2 regions of the Streptomyces sp. NPDC060194 genome follow, and region 1 is predicted to be linked to the other one. Evidence: riboswitches for the same ligand, from Rfam matches in the RefSeq annotation. Region 1 holds a riboswitch; the other holds the start of a gene.

What was found. A riboswitch is a leader RNA that binds a small molecule or an ion and turns the genes downstream of it on or off. The one in region 1 is predicted to bind S-adenosylmethionine.
Region 2: another riboswitch for S-adenosylmethionine. It lies ahead of thrC (threonine synthase); the one in region 1 lies ahead of ACFWEG_RS25520 (aminotransferase class V-fold PLP-dependent enzyme).

Annotation. Positions count from the first base shown of each region.
Region 1 covers NZ_JBHWZH010000165.1:1,224-11,628, reverse strand. Annotated here, with positions in the region: gene trpD (anthranilate phosphoribosyltransferase) at 1-800, shown strand, start outside; SAM riboswitch class IV at 884-1,001, shown strand; gene ACFWEG_RS25520 (aminotransferase class V-fold PLP-dependent enzyme) at 1,059-2,420, shown strand; gene ACFWEG_RS25515 (Lrp/AsnC family transcriptional regulator) at 2,505-2,786, opposite strand; gene ACFWEG_RS25510 (rhomboid family intramembrane serine protease) at 2,783-3,502, opposite strand; gene ACFWEG_RS25505 (hypothetical protein) at 3,719-3,958, shown strand; gene ACFWEG_RS25500 (NYN domain-containing protein) at 3,996-5,354, shown strand; gene ACFWEG_RS25495 (NlpC/P60 family protein) at 5,634-6,683, shown strand; gene ACFWEG_RS25490 (NlpC/P60 family protein) at 6,878-7,912, shown strand; gene ACFWEG_RS25485 (hypothetical protein) at 7,952-9,136, shown strand; gene ACFWEG_RS25480 (glycosyltransferase 87 family protein) at 9,093-10,340, opposite strand.
Region 2 covers NZ_JBHWZH010000055.1:12,835-33,262, forward strand. Annotated here, with positions in the region: gene ACFWEG_RS14710 (HEAT repeat domain-containing protein) at 1-1,890, shown strand, start outside; gene ACFWEG_RS14715 (trehalose-6-phosphate synthase) at 1,912-3,306, opposite strand; gene ACFWEG_RS14720 (glucosyl-3-phosphoglycerate synthase) at 3,414-4,370, opposite strand; SAM riboswitch class I at 4,597-4,725, shown strand; gene thrC (threonine synthase) at 4,743-6,059, shown strand; gene ACFWEG_RS14730 (MoaD/ThiS family protein) at 6,112-6,387, shown strand; gene ACFWEG_RS14735 (cold-shock protein) at 6,916-7,119, shown strand; gene groL (chaperonin GroEL) at 7,443-9,065, shown strand; gene ACFWEG_RS14745 (hypothetical protein) at 9,142-9,444, opposite strand; gene ACFWEG_RS14750 (AbrB/MazE/SpoVT family DNA-binding domain-containing protein) at 9,451-9,774, opposite strand; gene ACFWEG_RS14755 (hypothetical protein) at 9,902-10,840, opposite strand; gene ACFWEG_RS14760 (DUF397 domain-containing protein) at 11,279-11,554, opposite strand; gene ACFWEG_RS14765 (helix-turn-helix domain-containing protein) at 11,532-12,374, opposite strand; gene ACFWEG_RS14770 (ATP-binding protein) at 12,487-12,930, shown strand; gene ACFWEG_RS14775 (GNAT family N-acetyltransferase) at 12,943-13,401, opposite strand; gene ACFWEG_RS14780 (DUF4397 domain-containing protein) at 13,593-14,429, shown strand; gene ACFWEG_RS14785 (class F sortase) at 14,510-15,199, shown strand; gene ACFWEG_RS14790 (sigma-70 family RNA polymerase sigma factor) at 15,247-15,807, shown strand; gene ACFWEG_RS14795 (anti-sigma factor) at 15,791-16,693, shown strand; gene ACFWEG_RS14800 (hypothetical protein) at 16,965-17,555, shown strand; gene murQ (N-acetylmuramic acid 6-phosphate etherase) at 17,668-18,606, opposite strand; gene ACFWEG_RS14810 (MurR/RpiR family transcriptional regulator) at 18,646-19,560, opposite strand; gene ACFWEG_RS14815 (hypothetical protein) at 19,885-20,277, opposite strand.

The DNA.
Region 1 (10,405 bases):
CGGTCGACATCGTCGGCACCGGCGGGGACGGCGCGAAGACCGTCAACATCTCGACCATGTCGGCGATCGTGGTGGCCGGGACCGGCGCCAAGGTCGTCAAGCACGGCAACCGGGCCGCGTCCAGCGCGAGCGGCGCCTCGGACGTCCTGGAGCAGCTCGGGGTCAACCTCGACATCGCCCCGGAGCGGGTCGCGGCGGTCGCGGAGGAGGCGGGGATCACCTTCTGCTTCGCCGTCAAGTTCCACCCCGCGCTGCGGTACGCGGCCTCGGCCCGCAAGGAGATCGGCATCCGCACGATCTTCAACTTCCTCGGCCCGCTCACCAACCCCGCCAAGGTCCGCGCCCAGGCGACCGGCGTCGCCGACGCCCGGATGGCCCCGATCATCGCCGGCGTGCTCGCCGAGCGCGGATCGAGCGCCTTGGTCTTCCGCGGCGACGACGGCCTGGACGAGCTGACCACCACCGGCACCTCCACGGTGTGGGCGGTGCGCGACGGGCAGGTGCGGCAGGAGGCCTTCGACCCGCGCGACGTCGGCATCGAGCCGGTCCCGATCGAGGCGCTGCGCGGGGCCGACGCCACGTACAACGCCGAGGTCGCCCGGCGGCTGCTCGCCGGGGAGAAGGGCCCCGTGCGGGACGCGGTGCTGCTGAACTCGGCCGCGGCGCTGGTCGCGCTCGATCCGTCCGACGGACCGCTGGCCGAGCGGATCCGGGCCGGGATGGAGCGGGCCGCGGACTCGATCGACACCGGGGCCGCCGAGGCGACCCTCAAGCGCTGGGTGGCGGCCACCCACCACTGAGGCTGGTGTGACGGGTGCGGTCCGGTCTCACGTTCCGGACCGCACTCGTGCGTCCGCCGGGCCCTGTGGCAGGATGCTCGGCAGGTCATGAGTGACAGCGACAAAGGCCCCAGCCCGCTGTCCGGCAACCCTCCGTCCGTGGCGGGGTGCCCTGGGTGAAGACCGGGCCGCGGACAGCAAGGTCTGCGGCAAGCGCGGACCCCTTCCGGCATCCAGGTGCCACCGCCCCCGGGGGTCCTGGTCCCGAGGGAGTCACTCGTGTCTGTTTCCGTCGATGCAGCCTGCCAGGCCACCACCGCCCCGCTCCCGGTCCTCGGCCACGACGTGACCGTCCCGCTCGTCACCGGCGGCGAGGTCACCTACGCGGCCCTCGACTACGCGGCCAGCGCCCCCGCCCTCCAGCGCGTCTGGGACGACGTCGCGGCCTACGCCCCGTACTACGGCAGCGTGCACCGGGGGGCCGGCTACCTCTCGCAGCTCTCCACCGACCTGTTCGAGAACAGCCGGGTCGCCGTCGCGGAGTTCCTCGGCTGCCGGGCCGACGACCAGGTCGTCTTCACCCGGTCCACCACCGACTCGCTCAACCTGCTCGCCGCCGTGCTCCCCGCCGGCTGCGAGGTCTTCGTCTTCGAGACCGAGCACCACGCCTCGCTGCTCCCGTGGCGCGACGCCCGGGTCACCTACCTCGACGCCCCGCGCACCCCCGCCGAGGCCGTCGCCGCGCTGGAGCGGGCGCTCGCCGCGCGCGCCGGCGACGGGCCGGCGCTGGTCTGCGTGACCGGCGCGTCCAACGTCACCGGCGAGCTGTGGCCGGTCCGCGAGCTGGCCGCCGCGGCGCACGCGCACGGCGCGCGGATCGTCCTCGACGCCGCGCAGCTCGCCCCGCACCACCCGGTCTCCGTCACCGACCTCGACGTGGACTGGGTCGCCTTCTCCGGGCACAAGCTGTACGCGCCCTTCGGCTCCGGCGTCCTCGCGGGCCGCGCCGACTGGCTGCAGGCCGCCGAGCCCTACCTGGCGGGTGGCGGTGCGTCCCGTACGGTCGGCCGCCGGGCCGACGGCGGGGTCGACGTCGAGTGGCACACCACCGCGGCCCGCCACGAGGCCGGCTCGCCGAACGTCATCGGGGTGTACGCGATCGCCGCCGCCTGCAAGGCGCTGACCGAGGCCGGTTTCGACCGGCTCGTCGCGCGCGAGCAGCGGCTGGTGGCCCGGGTCCGCGAGGGGCTCGCGGAGGTGCCGGCCGTGCGGGTGCTCTCGCTGTTCGGCGACGACGCCCCGCGGGTCGGCGTCATCTCCTTCGTCGTCGAGGGCTGGAACAGCTCGCACTTCGCCGCGGCGCTCTCCGCCGAGTACGGCATCGGCGTGCGCGACGGCCTCTTCTGCGCCCACCCGCTGGTGCGCACGCTGCTCGGCAGCGACCCGCAGACCCAGGGGGAGTGCGGTTCGCCGGAGGCCGCGCCGGGGGAGAAGTCGCTCAACGCGATCCGGGTCAGCTTCGGGGCGGGCACCCCCGACGAGCACGTGGAGCGCTTCGTCGGCGCGGTGAAGGAGCTCGTCACCGAGGGCGCGCGCTGGAACTACCGGACCGTGGACGGGCGTTGCGTGCCCGCGGTGTGACAGCGGTGGCACAGCGGTGAGGTGTGCGGAACGGCCGGGGCGAGGACCACCCGGCCGTTCCGGCGTTCGGGGCCCCGTCCGCGCTCAGGCGTCCAGGCCGATGGCGAACGCCGTCTCCAGGTCGTGCTGCGAGTAGGCGCGGAAGGCCACGTGGGTGTCGGTGCCCTCGACACCGGGGATCTTGCTGATCCGGCCGGGGATGACCTCGGCGAGCTCGTCGTGCCGGGCGACCCGGACCATGGCGATCAGGTCGTACGTCCCGGTCACGGAGAAGACCTCGTGGACGTTGTCCAGCGAGGCGATCGACTCGGCGATCTCCGGGATCCGGTCGACGCTGGTCTTGATGAGCACGATCGCGGTGATCACGGCTGGCATTCTCCCTCGGTGGCCGGCGCTGGTGCCGCCACTGTATCCGGCCGCCGGAAGACCACCCAGGCGTAGAGGAAGCCCAGGGAGAAGCCCACCAGGTGGGCGAGGTAGGCGACGCCGGGGCCGTTGGCGTCCTGCCAGGCGGCGACCCACTGCAGGGTGAACCAGAACACCAGCACCATCCACGCCGGGAAGCGCAGCGGCAGGAAGAGCAGGAACGGGAAGAGGCTGGTGACCCGCGCACCGGGGAACAGGAAGAGGAAGGCGCCGAGCACCCCCGAGATCGCCCCGGAGGCGCCGACCAGGGTCTGGACGGAGTCCGCGTGGACCAGCGCGTAGCCGACCAGGGCCAGCGAGCCGACCACGAGGTAGAAGAGCGTGTACGGCAGGCGTCCCATCCGCTCCTCGACCATGGCGCCGAAGACGTACAGGAAGAGCATGTTGCCGAGCAGGTGCAGCCAGCTGCCGTGCACGAACAGGGCGGTGACCGGGGTGAGCAGCGCCCGCGGGTCGCCGCTCACCAGCTCGGCCGGGACCACGCCCCAGCGCTCGAAGTACGCCTGCTGCGCCGCGAGCAGCTCCTGCTCCCCGCCGGCGGTCGCGCCGAGGCCGGAGGCCGGGCTGGTGACGAAGACCAGGCAGCAGACGGCGATCAGGGCGTACGTCACCACCGGGGTGTACGCGCGGGCCGACGGTGGCGGCGAGGAGGGCATGGGGGACATCATGACGTAGGCGTACAGAAGCGGTCATACCGCCTCGCCGTCGTCCCACGCAGTGACCGAGCGCGACGGAGAGCGGTCGGCAGGCCGTAGGGTTACCGGCGCCGGACGCGCTCCCGAGGGGGCGACAATGGTTCCCGGGACGCCGACCCGGGGCACGAGACGCGGCACGAGACACGGCACACGACACGATCCGGGACGGACAAAGCGATGACGGTTCCCCTGCCGACCGACACGACCCGCTGGCGCTGCACGCTGTGCGGAAACCTCACGCGCTTCGACGTGACGCGCTCCTCGAAGGTCGTCGAGTACGTCCACCTCGACCTGGCCGGGGCGCCGAAGGTGGAGGAGCGCGAGGTGGTCAGTGAGACCATCGAGTCGGTCCGCTGCCGTTGGTGCAACGCCGCGGACCAGATCGAACTGGTGGACAGGCCGGGCACCGACTCCTGAGGGAGCGGTTCCCCTGGGGACGAGTTGGAGTGACGGGATGGCGGAGGCAGCCGGAGGCGCCGAGCCGGCCGATGCGGCCGGCGATGCCGAGGTGCTCGACCGGCCGCTGCCCGAGGGCGTCCGCCGCCGGGTCGTCGGCCTGGTCTCCGACGCCTTCGGCGGGCTGACCGTCGGCGAACTCCCCGCCCCCTTGCGGCAGTACGCCCGCTTCACCCCCTCGCGGCGGGCGAAGTTCGCCGGCACCGTGATGGCCGCCACCCTGGAGAGCGACGCCGGTTTCCGGCGGCGGATCGGCGAGCTGTTCAAGGAGGCCCAGCCGGAGCTGGCCTCCGCCGTCGACGCCGGCTCCCCGCCGGCCGCCGCCGACCCCGTCGACGTGGCCGCCGCGGCGTACGTGCTGCGCCCGGCCGGCTGGGTGAAGCTCGTGGCCGCGGCCGGCGAGGAGGCGCAGCGCGCGGACGCCGAGCGACTCGGCGAGGAGACCAGGGCCGAGCTGGAGCGGCTGCGCGAGGAGCTGGCGCAGGCCCGCAGCCTGACCCGCGGCGAGAGCGAGCGGATGCGCGCCGAGCTGGACGCGGCGAAGAAGGAGAACGAGTCCCTCCAGCGCAAGCTGCGCAGCGCGCTGAACGACGTCAAGCGCGGCGAGGCCGCCGTCCGCAAGCTGACCGCCGAGATGGAGGGCGTCCGCGCCGAGGGCGCCGCCCAGGTGTCGGCCGCCGAGAGCGAGTCCCGCCGCCTGAAGGGGCGGCTCGGGGAGGCGGAGGCGTCCCTGGAGGCCGGCCGCAAGGCCGTGCGCGAGGGCCGCAGCGTCGAGGACATGCGGGTCAGGCTGCTGCTCGACACCGTCCTGGAGGCCGCCCAGGGGCTGCGCCGCGAACTCGCCCTGCCGCCGGTCTCCGTGCGCCCCGCCGAGACCGTCGACGCCGTCGAGCCCGGGCGGATGAGCCCGAAGGACATCGCCGCCCGCGCCCTGTCCGACAGCGACCCCGCGGTCCTCGACCAACTGCTCGCGCTGCCCCAGGCGCACCTCGTCGTGGACGGCTACAACGTCACCAAGACCGGCTATCCGACGATGCCGCTGGAGAAGCAGCGGCTGCGGCTGCTCGGCTCGCTCTCCGCGCTCGCGGCCCAGACCGGCGCCGAGATGACCTGCGTCTTCGACGGGGCCGAGCTGCTCACCCCGGTGCTGCTCGCGCCGCCGCGCGGGGTGCGGGTCCTGTTCAGCAAACCGGGCGTCACCGCCGACGAGTTGATCCGGCAACTGGTGCGCGCCGAGCCGCCCGGACGGCCCGTCATCGTCGCCTCCACCGACCGCGAGGTGGCCGACGGGATCGCGAAGGCCGGCGCCCGCCCGGTCACCTCCGCACTGCTCCTGAAGCGGCTTTCGCGCGGATAGCCGCGTTGGTCAACTCCCGTACGTGATGCCCGGATCGGGGCTTGTGTTCCGTGCGCTCCGTCAGTGGCCGGTCACTACCGGTGGGACGCGGGTAAAGAATCACGCCGTCAACGAGATTTTGCCCGGGAGGATTTGATCTGATCACAGGAAGGTCACTACTGTCACGGCTCGAACCTCCACTCGGTTGATCACCCATTCGGGGTGACGGTGCAGGTCCCGCCGAACCACCTGTTCGCCTTCGGGCAGGCCGGCGGCTGAGAGGAAGAAGGAGCCGCCTTCGTGGCGTCCCACCGTCGACCCAAGCAGCCGAGCCGCACCCGGGTGACCGTGCTCACCGCGACCGCCGCCGCGGCCGTCGCCCTGACGTCCCAGACGGCCCAGGCCGACCCCAAGCCGACCAAGAGCGAGGTCAAGGCGAAGGTCGACAAGCTGTACGAGGACGCGGAGAAGGCCACCGAGAAGTTCAACGGGGCCAAGGAGAAGCAGGAGAAGCTCGAGGACGAGATCGACAACCTGCAGGACGCGGTCGCCCGCGGCCAGCAGGACCTCAACGAGCAGCGCTCCGCCCTCGGCACGATGGCCAGCGCCCAGTACCGGTCCGGCGGCATCGACCCCTCCCTGCAGCTGCTCCTCTCCGGCGACCCGGACTCCTACCTCGACAAGGCCTCCGCGCTCGACAGCCTCAGCGCCAAGCAGGCCGACGCGATCCAGGAGATCCAGTCGAAGCAGCGCGACCTCGCCCAGCAGCGCAAGGAAGCCACCGAGAAGCTCGCAGACCTGGCGGACACCCGGACCGAGCTGGGCAGGAAGAAGAAGGAGGTCCAGGGCAAGCTCGCCGAGGCGCGCACGCTCCTGAACACCCTGACCACCGCCGAGCGCGCCGCCCTGCAGGAGGAGGAGGAGCGCGCCAGCCGCGACTCCGCCGACCGCGCCCAGCTCGGCACCGGCAACGGTGGCGGCGGCGCCGTCAAGGCCGCCTCCGGCATCACCGGCTCCGCCTACGCCATCGCGCAGGGCCAGCTCGGCAAGCCGTACGTCTACGGCGCCGCCGGCCCGAACTCCTTCGACTGCTCCGGCCTCACCTCCTGGTCCTACGCCCAGGCCGGCCGGCAGATACCCCGGATCTCGCAGGCCCAGGCGAACGCGGGCACCCGGATCTACTCCCAGAGCCAACTCCAGGTCGGCGACCTGGTCATCTTCTACGGCGACCTGCACCACGTCGGCTTCTACGCGGGCAACGGCCAGATCCTGCACGCCCCGCGCACCGGCGCGGTCGTCCGCTACGAGTCGATCAACAACATGCCGTTCCAGTTCGGCGTCCGCCTCTGACCCGCCGGGGGCGGCGAGTCCGCCCCCGACGCCGTCGCCCACCGACGTGACCCGTCGACCGTCCGGGCGAATTCAGGCGTACGAAGCCGACCTTCCGCCCCGCCGGTGACCTGCGAAGTCCCCGGCGGGGCGCGCTTGTCGCACCGGTCCGGCCTGCCGGGAGCAGCCGCGGGCTGCTGCTAGCGTCCAGCGCCGTGGCCCAGCATCGACGTCATCTCCCGTACCCGGGGCTCTCCCAGGCCGCCCGGGTCACCGTCCTGTCCGCCGCCGCGGCGACCGCGGCCGCCGCCCTCGGCGCGGCCCCCGCGACCGCCGAGCCCGGCGACACACCGGAGCGGGCGCGGGCCCGCGTCGACCGGCTCTTCGAGCAGGCCGAGCGGGCCACCGAGGCCTTCAACAAGGCCGACGAGCGGGCCGACCGGCTGCGCGGGCAGGTCGAGCGCGCCCAGGACGCCCTGGCCCGCGGCCAGGAGCGCCTCAACCGGATGCGCGACGACCTCGGCGCGCTCGCCGGCGCCCAGTACCGCGACGGCGGCATCGACCCCACCCTCGCCCTGATGCTCTCCGCGGACCCGGCCGGCTACCTGGACAAGGCCTCGGCCCTCGACCGCCTCAACGCCCGCCAGGCCGGCCGGCTCGCCGACTTCCAGGAGATCCAGCGCACCCTCGGCCAGGAGCGCTCCGAGGCCACCAGGACCCTCGCCGACCTCCAGCGCAGCCGGGCCGCCGTCGCCCGCCACAAGCGCACCGTCGAGGCCAGGCTCACCGAGGCGCGCCGGCTGCTGGAGGCGATGCCGGACGCGGAGCGCGCCGCCTTCGACCGCTCCTCCCGCTCCGCGCGCGCCGACCTGCCCGCCATGACCGGCTCCGCCGTCCCCTCCTCGGGGCGCGCCGCCGCCGCCGTGGCCGCCGCCCGCCAGGCGGTCGGCCGCCCCTACGTCTGGGGCGCCAACGGCCCCAGCGGCTTCGACTGCTCGGGCCTGGTGCAGTGGTCGTACGGGCAGGCGGGCGTCGGGCTGCCGCGCACCTCGCAGGCCCAGCGGCACGCCGGCCGGCAGGTGCCGCTCGCCCAGGCGCAGCCGGGCGACATCGTCACCTACCGCGACGACGCCAGCCACGTCGGGCTGTACATGGGCAACGGGCAGGTCGTGCACGCCCCCTACCCCGGCGCCCCCGTCCGCTACGACCTGGTCGGCATGATGCCGGTCGGCGCCGTCACCCGTCCCTGAGGCTGCCGCCGGACTCCCGACTCTCGTTACCATCGGAACATGACTGGCCAAAGGCGTACGGGGCGGGCGTGGTGCGTCCTGCTGCCGCTGGTCGCGCTGCTGGCCGCCTGCGCCGGGCCCGGACTCGACGACCCGGCGGCGGGCGAGATCCGCGCCCTGCTCGACTCGCGCGCCACCGCCCTCGCGGACCGCGACCGGGACGCCTACCTGTCCGTGGTGGACCCGGCGGCGCCGGGGCTGCGGGCCCAGGAGCGGGCGGAGTTCGAGCGGCTCGACGGGGTGCCGATCGGGTCCTGGTCGTACCGCCTCACCGACCTGGAGCGCGACGGCGGGCGGGCCACCGTCCGGGCCGACCTGGGCTACCGCATCGAGGGCCACGACCGGGCCCCCGTCCGCGCTCCCCGCACGCTGGAGCTGACCCGGCGGGACGGGCGCTGGTACGTCAGCTCCGAGAGCGGTCCCGAGCAGCTGTGGGAGCAGGGGGACGTCACCGTGGTCCGCGGGGCGCACAGCACGGTCCTCGGCTCCGGGCAGCCGCGCGCGGTGCTCGGCGCCATAGCGGCCACCGCCGACGAGGCCGTCCCGGCCGTCGGCCGGTCCTGGCCGGAGAGCTGGCCCGAGCGGGTCGTCGTCCTGGTGCCGTCGTCGCTCGACGGCATGGCGCAGCTCCTCGGCGGGCAGGCCGACGGGTTCCGCGGGATCGCCGCGGTGACCACCGGCGAGACCGGCGGCAAGCCCGCACCGGCCGACCGGATCGTCGTCAACCCCGACGCGTACGCCGCGCTCGGCTCGTTCGGCAAGCGGGTCGTGCTGACCCACGAGGCGGTCCACGTCGCCACCCGCGCCGCGACCACCTCCCGCACCCCGCTGTGGCTCTCCGAGGGCTTCGCGGACTGGGTCGGCTACCTCGGCAGCGGGCGCACGCCCCGCCAGATCGCCCCCGAGCTGAGCGGCGACGCCGCGGAGAGCCGGCTGCCGCACCGGCTGCCCGCCGACGACGGCTTCCGCTTCCAGGGCAGCTCCGACGAACTCGCCCGCGCCTACGAGGGCGGCTGGCTGGCCGTCCGGATGATCGCCGGCCGCTGGGGGGAGGAGAAGCTCCTCGCCTTCTACCGGGCGGCCGGCGAGGTCGGCCCCGAGGAGGCCCTGCAGTCCGAACTCGGCCTCGACGTCGAGGAGTTCACGGCGCGGTGGCGGGAGTACGTGCGGGATCAGCTGAGCTGACCTCCGACTCGTCGTCCGCCGCCGCGTCGACGGTGTGCACCCACAGCCGGCGGGCGGCCGTCACCGAGGCCGCCACGAGGAGCCCGTTGCGCACCACGAGCAGGGTGATGCCGAGCGGGTCGCTCGCCACCACGTGGGAGAACCAGATCGGGAACTCCAGGAACGTCACCCCCGCCGCGGCGAGCACCAGGCCGGCCGGGAGCGCCATCCGGCTGCCGCGGAAGACCAGGCAGACCGCGGCGAGACCGACCAGCCACACCAGGTACTGCGGGCTGATCACCCGGCTGGTGGTGGTGAACAGCAGCACCGCGGTGAAGGCGGCGTCCGCGGGCGTGGAGGCCGTGAACCGGCGGGCCCGGACGCGCCAGACGACCAGCCAGCTGAACGCGCCGACGGTGAGCGCGAGCGCCGCCGAGCTGACCAGCGGGACGTGCGGGCCGAGGAACTCCACCGAGCCGTAGTTCAGCAGCACCTGCCCTTCCCAGCCGAAGTGCCGGGCGACGTGGAAGACCAGCGCGCCCAGCGACTCGACCTCGGTCCCGCGGTCCTTCTGGAAGGTGAGGAACGCGAACGCGCCCGGCATCGTCACCGTGAACACCGCGGCCAGCAGGGCCGCCGAGACCGCCGCGACGCTCCAGGCGCTGCGGGTCGCCCGCCCGGGCGGGGTGCCGACGAGCAGCAGCGCCGGCCACACCTTGAGCAGCGCGCCGAAGGCGGCGAGCATGCCCAGCACCCGCGGGTTGCGGGCCGCGGCGAGCAGGGCGGCGACGGCCACCGCGGCGACGAACAGGTCGTAGCGGGCGTAGGCCGTCGGTCCGACCAGCGGGATGCCCGCCGTCCAGATCCAGGCCCCGGCGAACCGTTTCCCCGGTCGGCGGCCCGCGTAGGTGAGCAGGCCGACCACGAGCGCGTCCGCGAGCAGCACCAGGACGAAGAACGCCTCGGTGTAGCCGAGGAACGGGAGCAGGCCGGGGGAGAGGATCGCGAGCGCGGCGGCCGGGGGGTACTGCCAGGTGACGTCGTCCAGTGGGAAGGTGCCGGTCCTCAGGACCTCGAACCAGCCCTGGTAGATGACCGAGACGTCGCTGGTCACGTCCGGGCCCGGAACCGTGACCACCTTGAGGACGGACAGCATCAGGAGGGCTCTGGTGAGGGCCCAGAGGGGGATCAGCGACGCGGGGACGCCGCTGGTGCGTGGGGTCATGCTGCTCGTCGTCCTCGTCGGATCTCGTCGGCGCGCGCCGGGCTCAGGAAGGTGCGTCCGCCATG
Region 2 (20,428 bases), on a different contig from region 1:
GACCGGTGCGCCGGCCCGGCCGCCAAGGACGCCGGGAGCGCCGCGGACGAGCTGCGCGACCTGCTGTACCACCAGGGCGGCTGGATCTGCTCCGCCGCCCCGGCCGCCCTGCCCTTCGTGCTGCGCCTGGCCGCGACTCCCCGCGTGCGGAGCCGCGTCCTCCTGCTGGAACTCGTGGCGACGCTGGCGGCGGAGGCAGGCCGGGTCAAGGAACGCTTCCTCGATCCCGGCTGGGCGCCGGCGTGGGACCGCGCGCTCCCCGAGCTGACCGCGCTCCTCCAGGACCCCGAGCCGGAGGTCCGGCGGGCCGCGGCCCACGCGCTCGGAGTGTGCGGCAGTCCCGGCGAGCTCGTCCTGCCCGCGCTGCTCCACGCCTGGGAGGCGGAGCACGACGCGGCGACCCGGCTGGAACTGGTGCTCACGCTCGGGCGGGTCGTTCCGCGCACACCGGCCGGTGCGTACCGGGCCCAGGCCCTGGACCTGCTCCGCGCGCTCGTCGACGACCCCGACTCCCAGGTCCGCTTAGCGGCGGTCCACGCGTCGGCGGCGACCGATCCCGCACTTCCCGCCCGGCGGCTGGACGTCGTGCTCGACGCGGTCCGCCACCCGAGCGTCGGGAGATGGCGTCGCACCAGTTCGGTGGGGACCAACGTGACGGGTGTCCTCCACTGGACGTCGAAGCTGCTGCCCGGGCCGTCCCCCGCCTTCGCGCTCGGCGTGCTGGCCGACCACCCCGACGGCGAACAGCGGATCGCCGCCCTGGCCGTGGCGGGTGGGCTGCTGGCCGGGTGGCGTTCCCCCGCGGACGCGCTGCTGCCGCGTCTCGTCGCCCGGCTGGACGACCCCGACGCCGAGGTCCGCTTCCGGGCCGTCGAGCTGCTCGCCTGCCTCGGCCCGGCCGCCGCCGCCCACGCCGACGACGTCGCCGCCGTGCTCACCGACGGCGGCGTCCGTGCCACGAGGCTTGGTGAGGGCGTGGGGGAGGCGGCGCTGTGGGCGCTGGCCCGGATGGACGACGAGCGCTGTCTACCGGGTCTGCTGGGGCTCCTCGCCGGTGCACCGTCCGGCTTCGCCACGCATCCGGCGCACTACCCCGCCGACTTCCACCACGTCGTCCTGCCCTCGCTCCCCGAGGCCCTCAGCGGCTTCGCGAGCCACGCCGAGCTGCTCGTCCCGGCCGTCTGCGACCGGATCGGCACGCTCACCGACCCGCATCAGGGCCACCGGTACGGCGAGCTGCTCGCCGGGTGGGGACCGGCGGCGGAGAGCGCCGTCCCGCGCCTGCTCGTCCTCCTGGAGGACGAGCGGACGTGGACCGCGGCGGCGAGGGCGCTGGCCGGGATCGGCGCGGCGGGTGAGGCGGCGGGGAGCCTGCTGCGGTCCCGGATCGGTGCCGGCGGGCCGGAGGACGAGCTCGCGGCCTGGGCGTACTGGCGGGTCGGTGGTGATCCCGGCCCGGCCCTCGCGCTCCTCGGACGTGAGCCGGAACGGCCACCGGGGCTCGCGGAACTGCGGCAGCTCGCGGACCTCGGCCCCCACGCCGCGCCCTTCGCGGACCGGCTCGCGGCCTTGGCCGCCGGCAACCACGTCTGGACCCGCGTCGAGGCGGCGCACGCCTTGTGGGCGACCGTCGGCGACACCGAGCGCAGCGTCGCCGTCCTGACGGCGGCCGTGCGCGAGCTGGCCGCAGGCCGGCACCAGCCGGCCGCCGTCGCCGCGGTGCGGTACCTGGCCCGGATCGGGCCCGCGGCACGGCCCGCCGCCGACCTGCTGCGCGACATCCGGGACCGCGACGAGCGGATGCGGTCCGCCGGCGCCTGGCGGGCGTTCACCCAGGACGAGGACGTCCGCGCCGCCGTACGGGAGCTGCTCGCCGCCGCGTCCTTCTGAGCCGGACGCGGCGGCCTGCGGCTACAGCGCGCGCAGGGCCTCCAGCTGGTCGAGGAACCACTGCTGCGGGGGGAGGGCGGTGGCGGCCGCGGCGAGGCGCTTGGTGCGTTCGGTGCGGTCGCCGGGGGGCAGGGTGAGGGCCTCGTGGAGGGCGTCGGCGGTGCCGGTGACGTCGTAGGGGTTGACGGTGACCGCGTCGTCGGCGAGCTCCTCGTACGCGCCGGCCTCGCGGGAGAGGACGAGGGCGCAGCCGTCGTCGGAGACGACGGGGATCTCCTTGGCGACCAGGTTCATGCCGTCGCGGATCGGGTTGACGAGGGCGACGTCGGCGAGGCGGTAGGAGGCCAGGGAGCGGGCGAAGTCGTCCTTGAGGCCGAGCTGGACCGGGGTCCAGGTGTCCGTGCCGTACGCGGCGTTGATCTCGTCGGTGACCCGCTGGACCTCCGCCATGTAGTCGCGGTAGACGGCGAGGTCCTGGCGGGAGGGGTAGGCGAAGGCGACGTGGACGACGCGGTCGCGCCACTCCGGGCGGGTGTCGAGCAGGTGCCGGAAGGCGTGCAGGCCGCGGACGATGTTCTTCGACAGCTCGGTGCGGTCGACGCGGACGACCGTGCGGCGGGGGGTGCCGTCGGCGGCCGCGCCGACGTCCGCGCGGAGCTCGGCGAGGCGCTCGTCGACGTCCGCCTCGTGGGAGCGGGCGCGCAGGAAGTCGGCGTCCGCGCCGAGTCCGTGCACGCCGACCTCGGTGCCGTCGAGGCCGCCGAGGCGGTCCTCGGCGCAGGCGGTGAACGCGTCGGCCCAGCGGCGGGTGAGGAAGCCGAGCCGGTCGGCGCCGAGCATGCCGCGCAGGAGCTGCTCGGCGATGTCGTCGGGCAGCAGGCGGAAGTAGTCCACCGGGGCCCAGGGGGTGTGCGAGAAGTGCCCGATCCGCAGGTCGGGGCGCAGCTCGCGGAGCAGGCCGGGGACCAGGCACAGGTGGTAGTCCTGCACGAGGACGGCCGCGCCCTCGGCGGCCTCTTCGGCGAGCGCCTCGGCGAAGGCGCGGTTGTACGCCTCGTACGCGGCCCACTGGCGGCGGAACTCCGCGTCGAAGACCGGCTCCAGGGGGGTCTGGTACAGCATGTGGTGCACGAACCACAGGACCGAGTTCGCGATCCCGTTGTACGCGTCCGCGTGCGTCTCGGGCGCGATGCCGAGCATCCGCACCCCGTCCTCGGAGACGCCGCGCCGCACCGCCTCGCGGTCGCCGTCGCCGAGCGCCGAGCAGACCCACAGCTTGTCGGAGACCGACGACAGGCCGGAGACCAGCCCGCCGCCGCCGCGCCGCGCGTCGAGCTCGCCGTCGTCGCCGAGGCTGTACGTGATGGGGCCGCGGTTCGATGCGACGAGGACCTGGGCGCCGTGCTGAGAGACCATGTCGCGAACTTAGCCCCAGACCGAAACGCTCAAACGTGCGAGCGCGGGGTTGTGGACAACCCCACGCCTGGGGACAACCCGACCACCCCGGGCCGGGCACCCCGGCATCACGCCGCCCGACGCGCCGTGTACTCGCTGATCTCGCGCATCGGCGGCCGCTCGACGGTGTCCACGTCGTACGTCGCCGGCACGAATCCCGTCCCGTCCTCGGAGCGCTCGAACTGGGTCAGCTTCGGGCGGACGAGGTTGCCTCGGGTGAGGCGGAGCTGGGCGGTGCGGTAGATGGCCGCGGACATGCGGCCGAGCGCGCGGCCGTCCTGGTGGCGGTGTTTGCGGACGCCGACGTCGACCTGGGCGAGCGCGTCGAGCCCGACGAGGTTGAGGGAGTCGATGAGCATGCCGATCTCGACGCCGTAGCCGACGGGGAAGGGCAGCTGTTCGAGGAGGGTGCGGCGGGCCGCGTACTCGCCGCCCAGCGGCTGGACGAAGCCGGCGAGCTGCGGCCAGTGGAGGTTGATCAGCGGGCGGGCCATCATCTCGGTGACCCGGCCGCCCTGGCCGGCCTCGTCGCGCAGCGGGCGGTCGTACATGGCCTTCACCAGGTCGACGTCCGGCTCCGTCAGCAGCGGGCCGACGATGCCGACCACGAAGTCGGAGTCGAACTCCTTCAGGTCGGCGTCGACGAACGCGACGATGTCCCCGGACGTCACCATCAGCGAGCGCCACAGCACCTCGCCCTTGCCCCGCGCGGCCGGGACGCGCGGCAGGATCGTGTCCCGGTGCACGACGCGCGCCCCGGCGGCCGCGGCCACCTCGGAGGTGCGGTCGGTGGAGCCGGAGTCGATGACGACGATCTCGTCCACCAGGGGGGTGGGCAGCGCCTCGATCAGGTCCCGGCGGATGACGGTGACGATGTCGCCGACGGTCGCCTCCTCGTTCAGCGCGGGCAGCACGACGCTGACCGTCTGCCGGGAGGATCGTTTCGCCGCGAGCAGCCCGTCGACCGGGCGGTCGGACACGGACCAGGATCGGCTCAGGAGCCAGCGCTCCACGTCTTCGAGCACGTGCGTGTCCCCTTACGTATCGGCTTCTGCCCTCGGCCGGGCTGTGACCCATCTCGCCGTTCGGACGACTATCTCAACCATCCGGTGTGTCGGTTACAGTCTTGGGCAAGGCGTATGACCTTCGCATGTCGGGGGTTGACCGTCTGTGACAGGCAGGTGTCCCGCACCTGCACCCGGCAGTTCCAGACTGCCCACAAACGCACAGGTCCGCGACCTGTCGCCATAGCGCTCATCCAGAGGGACAGAGGGATACGGCCCGTTGAAGTCCCGGCAACCACCCCGTCGACCGCGAGGTCACGGAGGGGAAGGTGCCAATTCCGTCTCGTGGCGAAGGTCGCCGCGGGGAAGATGAGGAGAAAGGGCCTCGCCATCATGGCTGTTGAGACTGTTGCAAGCACCACGGAATCTCCGTCGGCCGCCGCTCGGAACGCCACCCCCGTCGATCTCGGCCCCGCCGCCGCGCTGTCGTGCCGCGAGTGCGGCGAGCGCTTCCCGCTCGGCCCGATCTTCGCCTGCGAGCTCTGTTTCGGGCCGCTCGAAGTCGCCTACGACCTGCCGAGCGGCAGCCCCGAGGAGCTGAAGAAGCTCATCGCCGAGGGCCCCCGGAACATCTGGCGCTACGCCCCCCTCCTGCCCGTCCCCGCGGACGTGGCGACCAAGCCCAGCCTGAACCCCGGCTTCACCAAGCTCGTCAAGGCCGACAACCTCGCCCGCGAGCTGGGCGTGACCGGCGGCCTGTACGTCAAGGACGACTCCGGCAACCCGACGCACTCCTTCAAGGACCGCGTCGTCGCGATCGCCGTCGAGGCGGCGCGCGCGTTCGGGTTCACCACCCTGTCCTGCTCCTCCACCGGCAACCTCGCCGGCGCGGTCGGCGCCGCCGCCGCGCGGGCCGGCTTCCGCTCGTGCGTGTTCATCCCGCACGACCTGGAGCAGGGCAAGGTCGTCATGGCCGCGGTCTACGGCGGCGACCTGGTCGGCATCGAGGGCAACTACGACGACGTCAACCGCTTCTGCTCCGAGCTCATCGGCGACCCGCTCGGCGAGGGCTGGGGCTTCGTCAACGTCAACCTGCGCCCGTACTACGGCGAGGGCTCGAAGACGCTCGCGTACGAGATCTGCGAGCAGCTGGGCTGGGAGCTGCCCGACCAGCTGGTCATCCCGATCGCGTCCGGCTCGCAGCTCACGAAGATCGACAAGGGCCTGCAGGAGCTGATCAGGCTCGGTCTGGTCGAGGACAAGCCGTACAAGATCTTCGGCGCGCAGGCCGAGGGCTGCTCGCCGGTCTCGGCGGCCTTCAAGGCCGGGCACGACGTGGTCCGTCCGCAGAAGCCCGACACCATCGCCAAGTCGCTCGCGATCGGCAACCCGGCCGACGGCCCGTACGTGCTCGACATCGCGCGGCGCACCGGCGGCGCGGTGGAGGACGTCACCGACGAGCAGTGTGTGGACGCGATCAAGCTGCTCGCGCGGACCGAGGGCATCTTCGCGGAGACCGCGGGCGGGGTGACCGTCGGCGTGACGAGGAAGCTGATCGAGAACGGGCTGCTCGACCCCGCGCTCACCACGGTCGTCCTCAACACCGGCGACGGCCTGAAGACCCTGGACGCGGTGGCCCCGACCACCGGCCCGTCCGCGACCATCCGCCCGTCCCTGGACGCGTTCCGTGACGCGGGCCTGGCCCACTGACACCCTGTCGCCCGGGTCGATCCCAGCGAGCAATCCAGCGAGGAGAACGAGCATGAGCGTCAAGGTCCGGATCCCGACCATCCTGCGGACGTACACCGGCGGGGAGGCCGAGGTCGCCGCCGAGGGGGCGACCCTCGCGGAGGTCATCGCCGACCTGGAGAAGAACCACACCGGCATCGCGGCCCGCGTCCTGGACGACCAGGGCAGGCTGCGCCGGTTCGTGAACGTCTACGTCAACGACGACGACGTCCGCTTCGAGCAGGGCCTGGACACGGCCACGCCCGACGGCGCGGGCGTGTCGATCATCCCGGCGGTCGCCGGCGGCTGACCGCGGCCGCGGTCCCGCGCGCGTGACGCCGCGCGGACGTGACGCCGCGAGCTCGCGACCGCGCCCGGTCGCGTCGCCGCCCGGGCGCGCGTGACGCGCCGAGCCGGAATTCGCTTCCGGCATACGGATCGCCTCTTCCGCGGACAAGCGGAAGGGGCGATTCTGCATTGTTGAGCGCGGTACGATTGCCGAGCCCCTCTCTTCCGGTCCCGTGCCAGGCGCATATGAAGCCCGCCGGGTCGAGGGCGAATCGCTCCGGTTCACACGGACGTCACGAAAAGATAAAGACAAATTACGGGGCGCATTCACCCCGTAAGCGTCTTTTGGCCGGACCGACTCCTCCCCACTCGCCGCCTTTCCTCCGCATTCGGTGGTCGGGGCGCTGACCGGATTCCCCGGCCGATTGCCCTGTTGCAGAGGGCAGTTGGGCAGATACATTCAGCCGCGGTCGACGCGCCACGGCGCAAGGTCTGACCCGGGTCCGCGCAGTGCGGGCCTGTGCACGGGCCAGTAACAGGGGAGTTGGTCATGAGCCAGGGCACCGTCAAGTGGTTCAACGCGGAGAAGGGCTACGGCTTCATCGCGGTCGACGGTGGTGCGGATGTCTTCGTCCACTACAGCGCGATACAGATGGACGGATACCGCACCCTTGAAGAGGGTCAGCGGGTGGAGTTCGAGATCTCGCAGGGCCAGAAGGGTCCGCAGGCCGACATGGTCAAGCTCGCCGTCTGATCACTCCCGATCCCGGCGCGACCGACCAGCCACGTACTCACGCCGCAGGGCCCGTACCCCCTCACCAGGGGTGCGGGCCCTGCGTGCGTCGCGGGTGGCCGGTGTGCGGAGGGTCGGGATCTGTGGTACCCGCTTGCACTCGCAGGGGTCGAGTGCTAATCATTGGGCTTAGCACTCTCCGAGTGAGAGTGACAGAACTTGGACCGGGTCGGTGAGGCCCGCGGCCGGGTGGGGCAAGGAACCACACGGCCGGCGGGCCGTCCGTCGCGGGCGCGGACGCGGTCCTGGAAGAACGCCACCCCTGTCCGGGAGGACCACTTCACATGGCCAAGATCATCGCGTTCGACGAGGAGGCCCGCCGCGGCCTCGAGCGTGGGATGAACCAGCTCGCCGACGCCGTCAAGGTCACCCTTGGCCCCAAGGGCCGCAACGTCGTCCTTGAGAAGAAGTGGGGCGCCCCCACGATCACCAACGACGGTGTCTCCATCGCCAAGGAGATCGAGCTCGAGGACCCGTACGAGAAGATCGGCGCGGAGCTCGTCAAGGAGGTCGCCAAGAAGACGGACGACGTCGCCGGTGACGGTACGACGACCGCGACCGTCCTGGCCCAGGCGCTCGTCCGCGAGGGTCTGCGCAACGTCGCCGCCGGCGCCAACCCGATGGCCCTGAAGCGGGGCATCGAGAAGGCCGTCGAGGCCGTCTCCGCCGCGCTCCTGGAGCAGGCGAAGGACGTCGAGACCAAGGAGCAGATCGCCTCCACGGCCTCCATCTCCGCCGCCGACACCCAGATCGGCGAGCTCATCGCCGAGGCGATGGACAAGGTCGGCAAGGAAGGCGTCATCACCGTCGAGGAGTCGCAGACCTTCGGTCTGGAGCTCGAGCTCACCGAGGGCATGCGCTTCGACAAGGGCTACATCTCGGCCTACTTCGCCACGGACATGGAGCGCATGGAGTCGTCCCTCGACGACCCGTACATCCTGATCGTGAACTCGAAGATCTCCAGCGTGAAGGACCTGCTCCCGCTGCTGGAGAAGGTCATGCAGTCGGGCAAGCCGCTGCTGATCATCGCCGAGGACGTCGAGGGCGAGGCCCTGTCGACGCTGGTCGTCAACAAGATCCGCGGCACCTTCAAGTCCGTCGCCGTCAAGGCCCCGGGCTTCGGCGACCGCCGCAAGGCCATGCTGAACGACATCGCCATCCTCACCGGCGGCACGGTCATCTCCGAGGAGGTCGGCCTCAAGCTCGAGAACGCGGGCCTGGACCTGCTCGGCAGGGCGCGCAAGGTCGTCATCACCAAGGACGAGACCACCATCGTCGACGGCTCGGGCGAGTCCGACCAGGTCGCCGGCCGCGTGAACCAGATCCGCGCGGAGATCGAGAACAGCGACTCCGACTACGACCGCGAGAAGCTCCAGGAGCGCCTGGCGAAGCTCGCGGGCGGCGTGGCGGTCATCAAGGCCGGCGCGGCGACCGAGGTCGAGCTCAAGGAGCGCAAGCACCGCATCGAGGACGCCGTGCGCAACGCGAAGGCGGCCGTCGAGGAGGGCATCGTCGCCGGTGGCGGCGTGGCCCTGCTGCAGGCCTCCGCGGTCTTCGAGAAGCTGGAGCTCTCGGGTGACGAGGCGACCGGCGCGAACGCGGTCAAGCTGGCCCTGGAGGCCCCGCTGAAGCAGATCGCCGTCAACGGCGGTCTCGAGGGCGGCGTCATCGTCGAGAAGGTCCGCAACCTGCCGATCGGCCACGGCCTCAACGCCGCGTCCGGCGAGTACGTGGACATGATCGCCGAGGGCATCATCGACCCGGCGAAGGTCACGCGCTCCGCGCTGCAGAACGCGGCCTCCATCGCCGCGCTCTTCCTCACCACCGAGGCCGTCATCGCCGACAAGCCGGAGAAGGCCGCCGCGGCCGCGCCGGGCGGCATGCCGGGCGGCGACATGGACTTCTGAGCCCCGGCTCAGGCTCCACCGCTCCACCACACCGAGGGCGGCACCCCTGTCACAGGGGGTGCCGCCCTCGGGCGTGTCACGGGCCGGGCGGTGGGGTGAAGATGCTGTGGGTGCCGATGCGGCGCCAGATCACGTGCGGCATGCCGGCGATCTTCTGATCCCCGTAGGCCCAGGTCGCGCGGCCGTCGGGGGCCCAGGTCAGTTCGTAGACACCCGGGGCCGCCTGAACGCCCTTGATGCGCAGCCCCGGCCGGAAGATCCCGGATTCCAGATCGGGCACGAAGTGCTCGGTGACGACGCGGCGGAAGCGTCGTTGCTGTGCAGGTGCGAGGTCGGCGAAGTCCCTGCTGAAGCGCGGCGTCACCTCGAAAGTGGGCACAGGCGGTCAGTCACCTTCCGGGGCGCGGTCCGGCTCGGCGTCGGGCACGCCCAGTGCGGCGAACATCTCCTCGGCGCTGCCGTGCACCGTGCCCTCGCCGCGCGCGATCTGCTCCGACGCCTCACGCTCGCCCGCCTGCCACTCCTCGGTCCAGAACCATGCCTGATCGGCCGGGACCGAGGTCAGGCCGCGCAGGATGACCTGACCCTCGCGCACGACGAACTCGACGTCGTCGCCCGGTTCGATGTGGAGCGCGCGACGGATCTCGCTTGGCAGTGTCAGCTGCCCCTTTTCTCGCAGCTGGGCCCTTATGCGGGTGTCCAAAGCCATGGCCAGCCCCTTCCGCGTGGCTTCTCTGCCGTCGAGCGCGCATCTCGGCGACCCATGCGCGTCTCGACGACACGTGCGCGTCTCTCAGGATACGAGCGGCGACGAAATTTTGCACAGTTGGAATTTCCTACTTCCGCACAGCCGCGCGGATGGCGGCGGCGTGGGCGTGGGCGTCGACCGGCGGTGGTGAGGGCGGTGCGGGTGCGCGGCGGGCGGGGTGGCAGGAGGGGCAGAAGCCGTCGGGGAGGGAGGCGGGGCGGCCGGGGGCGGCGCAGAGGGTGCATTCCATGAGGACGAGGGGGGCGGGTGGTGGTGGTGCGGGGGTGGGGAGCTTCGTCGTGAGGCGGGTGCGCAGGAGCGCGGCGGGGTGGCGGACGGGGGTGGGGAGGCCGGCCGTGAGGGCGGTGAGGAGGGTGTCCTCCGTCGCGCCGCGGGCGAACCACTCCTCCGCGAGGGGGGCCAGGGCGCGGCAGTCGGCGTCGGAGAGGGAGAGTGCGGGTGTCGCGCGGCCGAGCGCGGCGAGGAGGGTGTGGGCGCGGGAGCGGGTCGGGCGGGGCACGGGGACGCCGACGGGGGGCTGAGCGAGTGCGGCCGGGGCGCGGGCGGGGGAGTCCGCGGGCCCTGCTGCGTCCAAGGTCTCGTACGGGGCGTACGGGGCGGGCGCGGCGGTGTGCGGGGCAGGCAGGTGTGCCGTGCCGCCGTGGAACGCCGTCCACCAGGACTCGTCCCGCGGGCGCGGGGTCCACCAGGTCTGCGTGACCCAGCGGTGGGTGCCGTCGAAGGCCCGGATGCAGGTGCGGCCGCGGCGGAGGTGGCCGGCGAGCTGGATGCGGTTGAGGGAGGTGCGGAGCGCGCACTGCCCGTACGGGAGCTGCTTGGCCAGCGTCTTCACCGAGATGTCCGCGCCGACGGGGAGCCGGTCGATGTACGCGGCGATGGCGGCGTCGCGGGGCCAGAGGTGGGGGAAGTCCGTCTGTTCCGCGTCGAGTTCGGAGAACGGGACCTGTTTGCCGTACCCGGGCTTGGCCAGGGGGTGCGGGGCGTCATTAGAATCGGCAGGAGCCATGGGTCGGTTTCCTTTGCTGTCGATCGCGTGGCGAGGCCCTCGGAGGTGTTGTGAGCACCGACGGGGGCCGTTTGCACTTGTCCTGACGGCACGTTAGGGCGCGGTGACACTCCGTCGCAACTCGCATCCGCAAAGTCGACCCGTGGGGGTGGGGAGGGGGGTAGTCCCCCTTCTGTACCGCCGTGGAAGGAGCGCTCGGCTCGCGGCCCCCGGCCTCCGCGGCTTGAGCCCCGGGCGGGGTCCTCCGCTCTGACCAGGCGTTTCCCTGTCCCCTGCCGGACGCGAATCCGCCTCCTCACGCCGGGACTTGAGCTCCGGGCCGGAGGCGGAACGCGGGTGGGGGAGGCGCGCGGCGGTCCGACCGGGGCGCGGCCCGCGATCGATGCGCCGGTGAACCCGGGGCGGTCGGGCTTACGGCCCCGGGTCCGGCGGTCGGGCTCAGGTGGTCTTGAGTGCGGTCACGAAGGTCGTCCACGGTCCCGTGCGGAAAGCGAGGTGGGGGCCGTGGGGGGTCTTGGAGTCCCGTACCGGGACGATGCCGGCCGCGGCGAGGTCGTCGGAGACCTCCAGGCAGTTGCCGCCGTCCCCGCTGCTGTGGCTGGACTTGCGCCAGGTGGCGACCTCGACGCAGTCGCCGCCGTCACCTCCGCTGTAGGAAGACTTCTTCCATACGGCGTCGGTCAAATCGTAGTCAGGGATGCTCACTTGCTTCATGCGCGTAATCCTCCGCCGTCGAGCTGATCAAGTCCATGGAGTCCTGTGGTGACAGGGCGCTGGCCACGAGCAGATCGTAGGTGAGGCGGTGTCGCGAGACGGTGGACGGATCGTCCTCCAGCAGGCCGGTGTCCTGACCCTGCAGGTATGCGAGCGGTGGGGCATCGTCGAAGTACATGAGCTTGAGCGAGCCGCTATTCGCGGCGTGAGCGCCCGCGGAGAACGCGATCACCTGAACGATGATCCGGTTCTCGCAGGCCAGGCTGATGACATGCCGAAGGGCCTCTGCCATCACCGCAGGCCCACCCACTGACCGGCGGAGCACGGCCTCGTCCAAAATCGGCCACAACAACGGCTTTGTTGGGGAGCCGAGAAGCTGTGCGCGATCGAGTCGAGCCGCTACCAGATCATCGATGGTCTGCTCACTTGCAGTCGGCCGGTAGGCGCGAAAAACGGCCCTTGCGTAGGCCGAGGTCTGGAGCAGTCCGGGGATCAGCAAGGGGTTGTACTCGCGGATCTCCGTCGCCACCGCCTCCGCTTCCGCCGCCTCAGCGAAGTGCGCCGGGTACTTCGACGCGTTCGCCGCCCGGCAGTTGCGGCTGAACAGGCCCCCTGTGAGCAGGAGTTCGTCGATCCGCGCCGCCATGTCCGCGCGGATGCGCCGCGTACCCGCCTCCATCTGGCCGACGTAGGAGCCGCTGACGAACAGCAGCTCCCCCAAGGCCTCCTGGCTGTACCCCGCCTGCTCCCGCATGTGGCGCAGCTCCGCGCCGAGCAGGGCGCGCGGGGAGGACTCGGGGTCCCGGGGGTGCTGGGGCATGTGCGGCTCCCTCGCAACAAACGCGGTTGTTGGGCCTGCGCCACTGTCGAGGGTAGGCCTCGGGCGGCCACGCTGAGTGGCGAACAGCGACACTCAGTGTGGAGGCGTACCGATGACGACCCGGCCCGAGACCGACCGCCGCGAGTGGACCGCGGTGTTCCCGCCGCGGCCCGCCTCCGTAGGCCTCGCCCGCCTCTACGTGCGCCGGCGCCTGACCCTCTGGCGCTGGGAGGGCGACATCGAGGACGCCGTCCTCGTCGCCTCCGAGCTGCTGGCCAACGCGGTGCGCTACGGCCGGCTCCCCGCCCGCACCGTCCTCCTGCGCCTCGCGCTGGACGACGACGCCCTGCTGATCGACGTGTCCGACCCCGTCCCCGCCTTCCCGAACTTCGTGGCGACGCCCCCGGCGCCCCACGCCGACGCGGGCCGCGGCCTCGCCATCGTCCGCACCCTCGCCACCGACCTCACCTGGTTCCTCCGCGACCCCACCGGCAAGACCGTCCGCGCGACGCTGCGGCCCGGGGGTGTCGCCGGGGCCGCGCGCCGGAACCTGTAGGGGACCTCCAGGTCAGGCGAGCTCCGCGCGCACCCACTGCGCCGTGTCCGCGCCGTCGAGGCGCTTCGCCATGTGGACGTCGGCGTGGCCGCCGGGGATGCCGAGGGTGCGGCCGGTCTCGACGTAGCCGAGGCGCTGGTAGAAGGCGGGGGCCTGGAAGGTGAAGGAGGAGACGAGGACGCGGTCGCAGCCGCGGCGGAGGGCTTCCGCTTCCGCCGCGGCGATGAGGTCGCGGCCGAGGCCGGTGCCGCGTTGGTCCTCGCGGACCCAGAGCATGTCGACGAAGCAGGCGTCGCCCCAGATCCACCCGGTGAGCCCGCCGAGGAGCTCGCCGTCCGGCGCGTCGACGCGGACGCTGAACTCCTCCGGATCCGCGCCGGTCGCCCGGTTGTTGAACGCGGTCAGCTCCTCGTCGAGCCGCTGACCGAGCTTCTCGTCCTTGCCGCCGACGCGGGGGGTGGGATGTTCCATGGCCGCCATCCTGCGCCGCAGGACCGCCCGTGGCCAGCGATTTCGTCCCTCGTGCGGGCGCGGGGCGCGGGGCGGGCCGACGGCGGGGACGAAAGTTTCGGTCATCCAGTGCAACCGGTCGGCGCATGGTGGCGGAAAGCGTCCCCACACAGAGTTCGAGACCTTCTCGACCCGGATGATGGGGACCAGCCATGACCGTTCGTTCTGCCGGCGCCGCGCTCACCGCCGCCGTCGCCGTCGCGCTCACCGTCACCGTCGGCGCTCCCGCCTTCGCCCAGCCGCAGGCCGCCCCGGACGACACGGCGCACGTCTCCGTGCTGCACGCGGTGCCGGGGCTGACCGTGGACGTGTTCGCCGGGGACAAGGAGCTGCTGCCGGACTTCGAGCCGGGCACGCTCACCGACCCGCTGAAGCTGGACGCGGGCTCGTACGACATCAAGGTCTTCAAGGACGGCGAGGGCCCCGACGGCACCCCGGCGATCGAGAAGACGGTCGAGGTGCCGGGCGGAGCCAACGCGACGCTCGTCGCCCACCTGGACGCCGACGGCAAGCCCGCGCTCGACGCGTTCGTCAACGACACCTCGAAGGTCCCGGCCGGCAAGGCGCGGCTCACCGTCCGGCACGTGGCCGCCGCCCCGGCCGTCGACGTCCGGGCGGGCGGCACGCCGGTGTTCGAGGGTCTTGAGAACCCCAAGGAGGCCAAGGGCGAGGTGGACGCCGGCACCGTGAAGGCCGACGTCGTCCTGGCCGGCACCGACACCGTCGCGATCGGCCCCGCCGACCTCGACCTGGCCGAGGGCAGCAACACGATCGTCTACGCGTGGGGCAGCGCCGAGGACAAGAACCTCGAGCTCGCGACGCAGACCGTCGACGGCCTGCACTCCGCGCCGCACGGCGTTCCCGCCGGCGGGAACGGCGAGGCCGCGGGCGTGAACGACCCGGCCGTCCTGGGCTCCCTCTCCGTCGCGGCGCTCCTCGCCGCGGGCGGTGCCGCCTTCCTGCTGCGCCGGCGCGGCGAAGCGGCCTGACCCCTCTCCCACCCCACCGCAGGTGTGCCCGCCCGAGGCCGTCCGGGCGGGCACACCGCATCACGGAAAGGCCGACCACCATGCTCACGCGCCCGGCACGACACCGCAGGCTCCTCGGGGCGGCCGCGGCGCTCGTCGCCGTCCTGCTCAGCGCCCTGGCCGTCGTCGTCTGGCGCGACGGACCCACCCGCGCCGCAGACTTCGGGGCGATGTCGGCCGCGTCCCCGGCGGCTCCGGCGACGGACCGCCCCGGTGCACCGGGGCCGGGGCCGTCCGCCCGCCGGGCCGAGGCCGCCGACGACCCGGCGCCCGCTCCCGTCGCCGCGCCCCGGCAGCTCTCCCTCCCGCGGCTCGGCCTGCGCGCTCCCGTCGACGCCGTGGGCGTGGCCGAGGACGGTCAGACGGAGGTCCCGGAGGACCCCGACCGGGTCGGCTGGTACCGCTTCTCGCCCGCACCGGGGTCGGACGAGGGATCGTCCGTGATCGTCGGCCATGTCGATTCCAAGAACAAGGGGTTGGGCGTGCTGAACGCGCTCAACGAGGTCCGCGAGGGCGACGTGGTGCGCGTGGGACGTGCGGACGGCAGCACCGTCAGCTACGAGATCACCGCGCGCCGGACCGTCGGGAAGAAGGACCTGGCCGCGTCGGGCGCCTTCCGCCGGGACGGCCGCGCGGTGCTGACGATGATCACGTGCGCCCTCCCGTACGTCCGGGACGCCGGCGGATACCAGAACAATCTGGTCGTGACCGCGCAGGAGGTCGTCAAGTGACGGCCGTGTGGGGTGGCGCCGAGGTGCGTGCGGCTACAGTCGCGCCCGTGACCACTGTGACGGAAGACGGCCTGGGCGAGGGATTCGCCCGGGGCGACGAAGCGTGCCTGGGCGAGGCGTACCGCCGCTGGGGTGCGCTCATCTACACGCTAGCCACCCGCAAGCTCGGCGATCCGGAGGAGGCGAAGGACGTCACCCAGCTCGTCTTCGTCGGCGCCTGGAAGAGCCGGGCGACCTTCGACGCGAGCCGCGGCTCGCTGAAGACCTGGCTGATGGGCATCACCCACAAGAAGATCGCCGACGCCCTGGAGCGGCGCACCCGGCACCTGCGCGACGTCGCCGCCGCCACCGCGGCCGTGGACGTCTCCCACCGGCCGGCGGCCCCGGTGACCGAGGCGGTGCTCGACCACATGGTGCTCAGCCGCGAGATGGAGCACCTGCCCGAACAGCAGCAGACGGTACTGAAGCTGTCCTTCTACGAGGACCTGTCCCAGTCACAGATCGCCGAGCGGACCGGATGGCCGCTGGGCACGGTGAAGAGCCATACTCGGCGCGGCCTGATGCGGCTGAAGAAGCGGTTGGAGGTGGACGGTGAAGCACACCGATGAAGACACTCTGGCGATGATGGCCCTCGGTGAGGAGAGCGACTCCCTGGCCTCTCTCCACCTGCACGAGTGCGACGGATGCCGGCGGGAGTACGACCTCCTGCGCCGGACGGTGGCCGCGATGCGGCTGCCCGCGGTGGCGGAGGACGAGATCATCCCGCCGCCGGACGACGTGTGGCGCTCGATCGCGAGCGAGCTGCGGATCAGTGAGAGCGTCGGGTCCCCGGTGGGCGCCGCGCCCGGTGCGGGCGCCGCGCCGGCCGGGGGCTCCGAGCCCCCGGTGAGCTCATCGCCGTCCGAGCCCTCCGGATCCTCCCGGCCCTCCGCGCCCTCTGCCGCATCCGCCGCCTCCGGGTCCTCCGCGCCTTCCGCGTCCTCCGCGCCTTCCGAGCCGGAGCCCGCCGCGGAGCCCGCCGCCCCGGTGGCCGCGGTCCGGCCGACGGCGGTGCGGCGGATGAGCCGGTTCGCCGTGACGCTCGCCGCCTGTACCGCGCTGCTGGGTGCGGCCTCGGGCAGCGTTCTGACCTGGTGGCTCGTCCGTCCGGACGCCGCGGTCACGAAGGTCGCCGACGGCCGGCCGCTGGAACCCCTGCGCCCCAACTCCGCGGGATACGCGGCCCTGAAGGACACGAGCTCGCAGCGGTCGCTGCAGATCAGCGTCAAGGGCCTGCCGAAGACGGCCGGTTACTTCGAGGTGTGGCTCATGGACCGCTCCCACACGAAGCTCGTCTCCATGGGCGTGCTCGGCCCCGACGGCCGGGCCACGCTGCCCGTGCCCTCCACGATCGACCTGGACGAGTACTCGGTCGTGGACGTGTCGGTGCAGCCGTACAACGGGAAGCCCGACCACTCGGGCAAGAGCATCGTGCGTGGTGCGTACGCCAGTTGAGGCCCTGACCCCGGTGCGTACGCGTACCGCGTGCCGCCAACGGCCGGGAAGGCTCCGTCGAGCCTCCCCGGCCGTTGTGCGTGGGCGCGGGCGCGCGCCTGTGCGGGGGCCTGTGGATGGGGGGCCGGACACCGGCTCCGGTCGGTCCGGACGCGCGACGGGATCCGCTCGGAAATTCGCCGCCCCGATCGCATCCGATGGTCGACAGCCGGCGGAACACATCCCCGTCACACCGACCACCGGCCGCTTCCCACCTCAGGAGTCACCTGCCATGACCCGTACCGCCGTTGCCGCCGCCACCGTCGTCGCCGCGCTCGCGATCGCCGCGCCCACCGCGTCCGCCGCCCCGAAGCCCGTCGCTGTCAAGGGCGGCCACACCTCGGTCACCGTGGCCCCCGCCGTCGCCGGGGCGCTGCTCTCCAACGGCATCGCCCCGATCGTCACGACGCCCGGCAAGCCCTCGCTGACCAAGGTCGGCGGCAAGGCCACCCTCAAGGCGACCTACCCGGTCACGGGCGGCTCCCTCACGGCCGCGCCCCTGGGCGGCAAGATCCTGCACAAGGGCGGCCTGAAGTTCACCAACGTCTTCAACGGCAAGTCGCTCGCGGTGAAGGACTTCACCATCGACCTGAACAAGGCCCAGCTCACCGGCCGCGTCGCCGGCACCAAGACCCGCGTCCCGGTCTTCAAGCTGGACCTCTCGAAGGCCACGGTGAAGGTGGACAAGCACGGGGCGAAGGCCACCCACGTGATCCTGAAGCTCACCCCCGAGGCCGCGGGCGCGCTGAACACCACCCTGAAGACGAAGGTGTTCAGCGCCGGTCTGAAGGTCGGCACGGCGGACACCGCGCCGCGCTTCTGATCCGTACCGCGCGCCGTCGTCACCGAGGCAGTGCCCCCGTCCGCAGGGGGCACTGCCTTCCTCGTGCCGGGGTCGCTTCCGGGGACGCTCGTCGTTCCCGGGCCGCCGCCCGTCAGGACGCCGTGGCCAGGGCCTTGCGGAGGTGGCCCGAGGACGCGGTGAGCAGGGAGTCGGCGGTCGCCGCGTCGACGTCGGCGAGGATGATCAGGATCGCGGTCTTGACCTCGCCGCCGGCCGCGGCGAGGGCGGCCTCGATGGTGGGGTCGTCGGCGTCGGTGGCGAGGGCGACGATGCGGCGGGAGCGGGCGCGCAGCTTGTCGTTGGAGGCGCGGACGTCGACCATCAGGTTCCCGTAGGTCTTGCCGAGCCGGATCATGGTGATGGTCGAGAGCATGTTGAGGACGAGCTTCTGCGCGGTGCCGGCCTTCAACCGGGTGGACCCGGTGAGGAGTTCGGGGCCGACGACGACCTCGATGCCGTGCTCGGCGGCCGCCGCGAGCGGGCTGTCGGCGTTGCAGGACAGGCCGATCGTCAGCGCGCCGAGCGTGCGGGCGTGCTCGACCGCGCCGATGGCGTAGGGGGTGCGGCCGGAGGCGGAGATGCCGACGACGGTGTCGTCCGCGGTGAGCTTCAGCGCGTCGAGGTCCGCCGCGGCCAGCTCCGCGGAGTCCTCCGCCCCTTCGACCGCCTTGACCATCGCGGACGGGCCGCCCGCGATGAGCCCGACGACCTCGGAGGGGTCGGTGTTGAACGTCGGCGGGCACTCCGACGCGTCCAGTACGCCCATCCGCCCGGCCGTCCCGGCCCCCGCGTAGACCAACCGCCCGCCGCGGGCCATCCGCTCCGCCGTCGCGTCGATCGCCGCGGCGATCAGGGGGAGTCGGGAGGCGACGGCCCCCGGTACGCCGGAGTCCTCGCGGTTCATCAGCGCGACGAGTTCCGCGGTGGGGAGGCGGTCCATCTCGGCCAGCTCCGGACGGTGGGCCTCGGTCGCGAGGGTGGCCAGCTCGGCGCGCAGGGAACCGTAGGTGACGTCGGACGGGTTGCTCATCAAGTGCGGCTTCCTCGGGAGGGGGTGGTGTGGGGGTGGTCAGCGCCCGGCGCGGTGCCGGTGGGCGAGGGCCTCGTACGACGCGGCCAGCGCGGGCGCGGCCTTCTCGTACGTCCGCTGCATGACGCCGACGAACAGGCAGTCCACGACGAGCAGTTGGCTCGTACGGCTCGACATCGCGGCGGGCCGCAGGTCGCTCTCGCGGGCCGTGGAGGTGGTCAGGACGTGGTCGGCGTACTGCGACGCGGGGCCGTCGGGGCGGCCGGTGACCGCGATCGTCGTCGCGCCGTGCTCGAACGCGACCCGCAGCGGCTCGATGACGTCACCCGTCCCGCCGCTGTGGGTGATCGCGATCGCCACGTCCTTCGCGCGCAGCTGCACGGCGTTGGTGACGGCGAGGTGGGGGTCGTGGTGCGCGTGCGCGATCAGGCCGATGCGGAGGAGCTTCTGCACGAGGTCCTGGGCGACGAGGCCCGACGCGCCGACGCCGTACACGTCGATCCGGCGGGCCTGGGCCAAGGCGGCGACAGCGGAGCCGAGTTGGGCGGTGTCGAGGGAGGCGGCGGTGTCGGCTAGGGTCTGCTGCTCGTCGTGGGCGAGCTTGGCGACGACGTCGGCGATCGGGTCGTCGACCGCGATGTCCGCGGTGACCGCGGGGGCGCGGCCGGACTCCTGGTGCGCGGCGAGGCCGGCCAGGGCGAGGCGCAGGTCGCGGTAGCCGGGGTAGCCGAGCACGCGCGCGGTCCTGACGACCGTCGCCTCGCTCGTCCCCGTCCGCTCGGCGAGGCCCGTCACCGTCAGCGAGGCGCAGACGGCGGGCTCCGCGGCGACCATCTCCGCGACGCGGAGCATCGAGCGCGTCATCGACGGGCCCAGGGTTCGCACCTTCGCCGCGAGGGCGGCGGGCGCGGGGGGTGTCCCGCCCGCGGAAGTTTCCTTCACGTCTCTGCTCACGGCTGGAAGGTATTTCCAAAGGGGCGGGCGGTCAAGGGGGTGGCGGGGGCCTTGGGCGGCGGGCGACGAGGATTTCGCGGCGGGTGCCTTAGGCGGCGGGCGACGAGACTTTCGCGGCTCCGCCGCGGATGCACGGCCTGCGGCCGCGCGGCCTCAAACGCCGGCCGGGCTGAGATTTTTTGCCGGCTCGGGGTGGGTTGCGTGCGGCTCGCGGCGGGTTGCGTGCGGCTCGGGGTGGGTTCGGTACAGCTCGGGGTGGGTTGCGTGCGGCTCGGGGTGGGTTGCGTCCGGTTTCGGGTCGAGGGCTGGTGTCGTGGGTGGGCCTCACAGGTCGAGCGGGGACGTCTGTGAGGCCAGGCGCATGGTGGTGGTGCAGCCGAGGGTTTGGCGGTACGGGCGGCCGCCCTGTTCGTAGAGCAGGGCGCAGTCGTCGAGGTCGCCCCGGACGGGGCCGGTGACCTTGAGGCGGGCGACGTAGTAGATGTCGCCGGACTCGCCGGCGTCGAGGACGACCGGCTTGCGGGCGAAGTCGTGGACGGTGGTCAGGTCGACGCTGCCGGGGTCGCCCTGCCGGCTGACGAAGGAGTACGCGCCCGTCTCGTCCAGGCTGACCGCGCGGTACTCGAGGAGCCGCAGACCGTCCGGCACGCGGCGGACCTGCGCGCTCCGGATCTCCAGCCGCTCGTCGGACGTGTTGGTCGTCACGGGGAAGGACACCCACCACTCCTGGCCCACCCGCAGGTTCGGGACGCCGAGCTGGGCGGCGGAGCGTTCACCGTGGTTCAGCGCGGTGCCCGCCTCCGCGCTCGCCGTGCCCGGGGGGAGGGGTGCGGAGGTGTAGCCCGTGGCGAGGAGGAGGGGGGCGAGG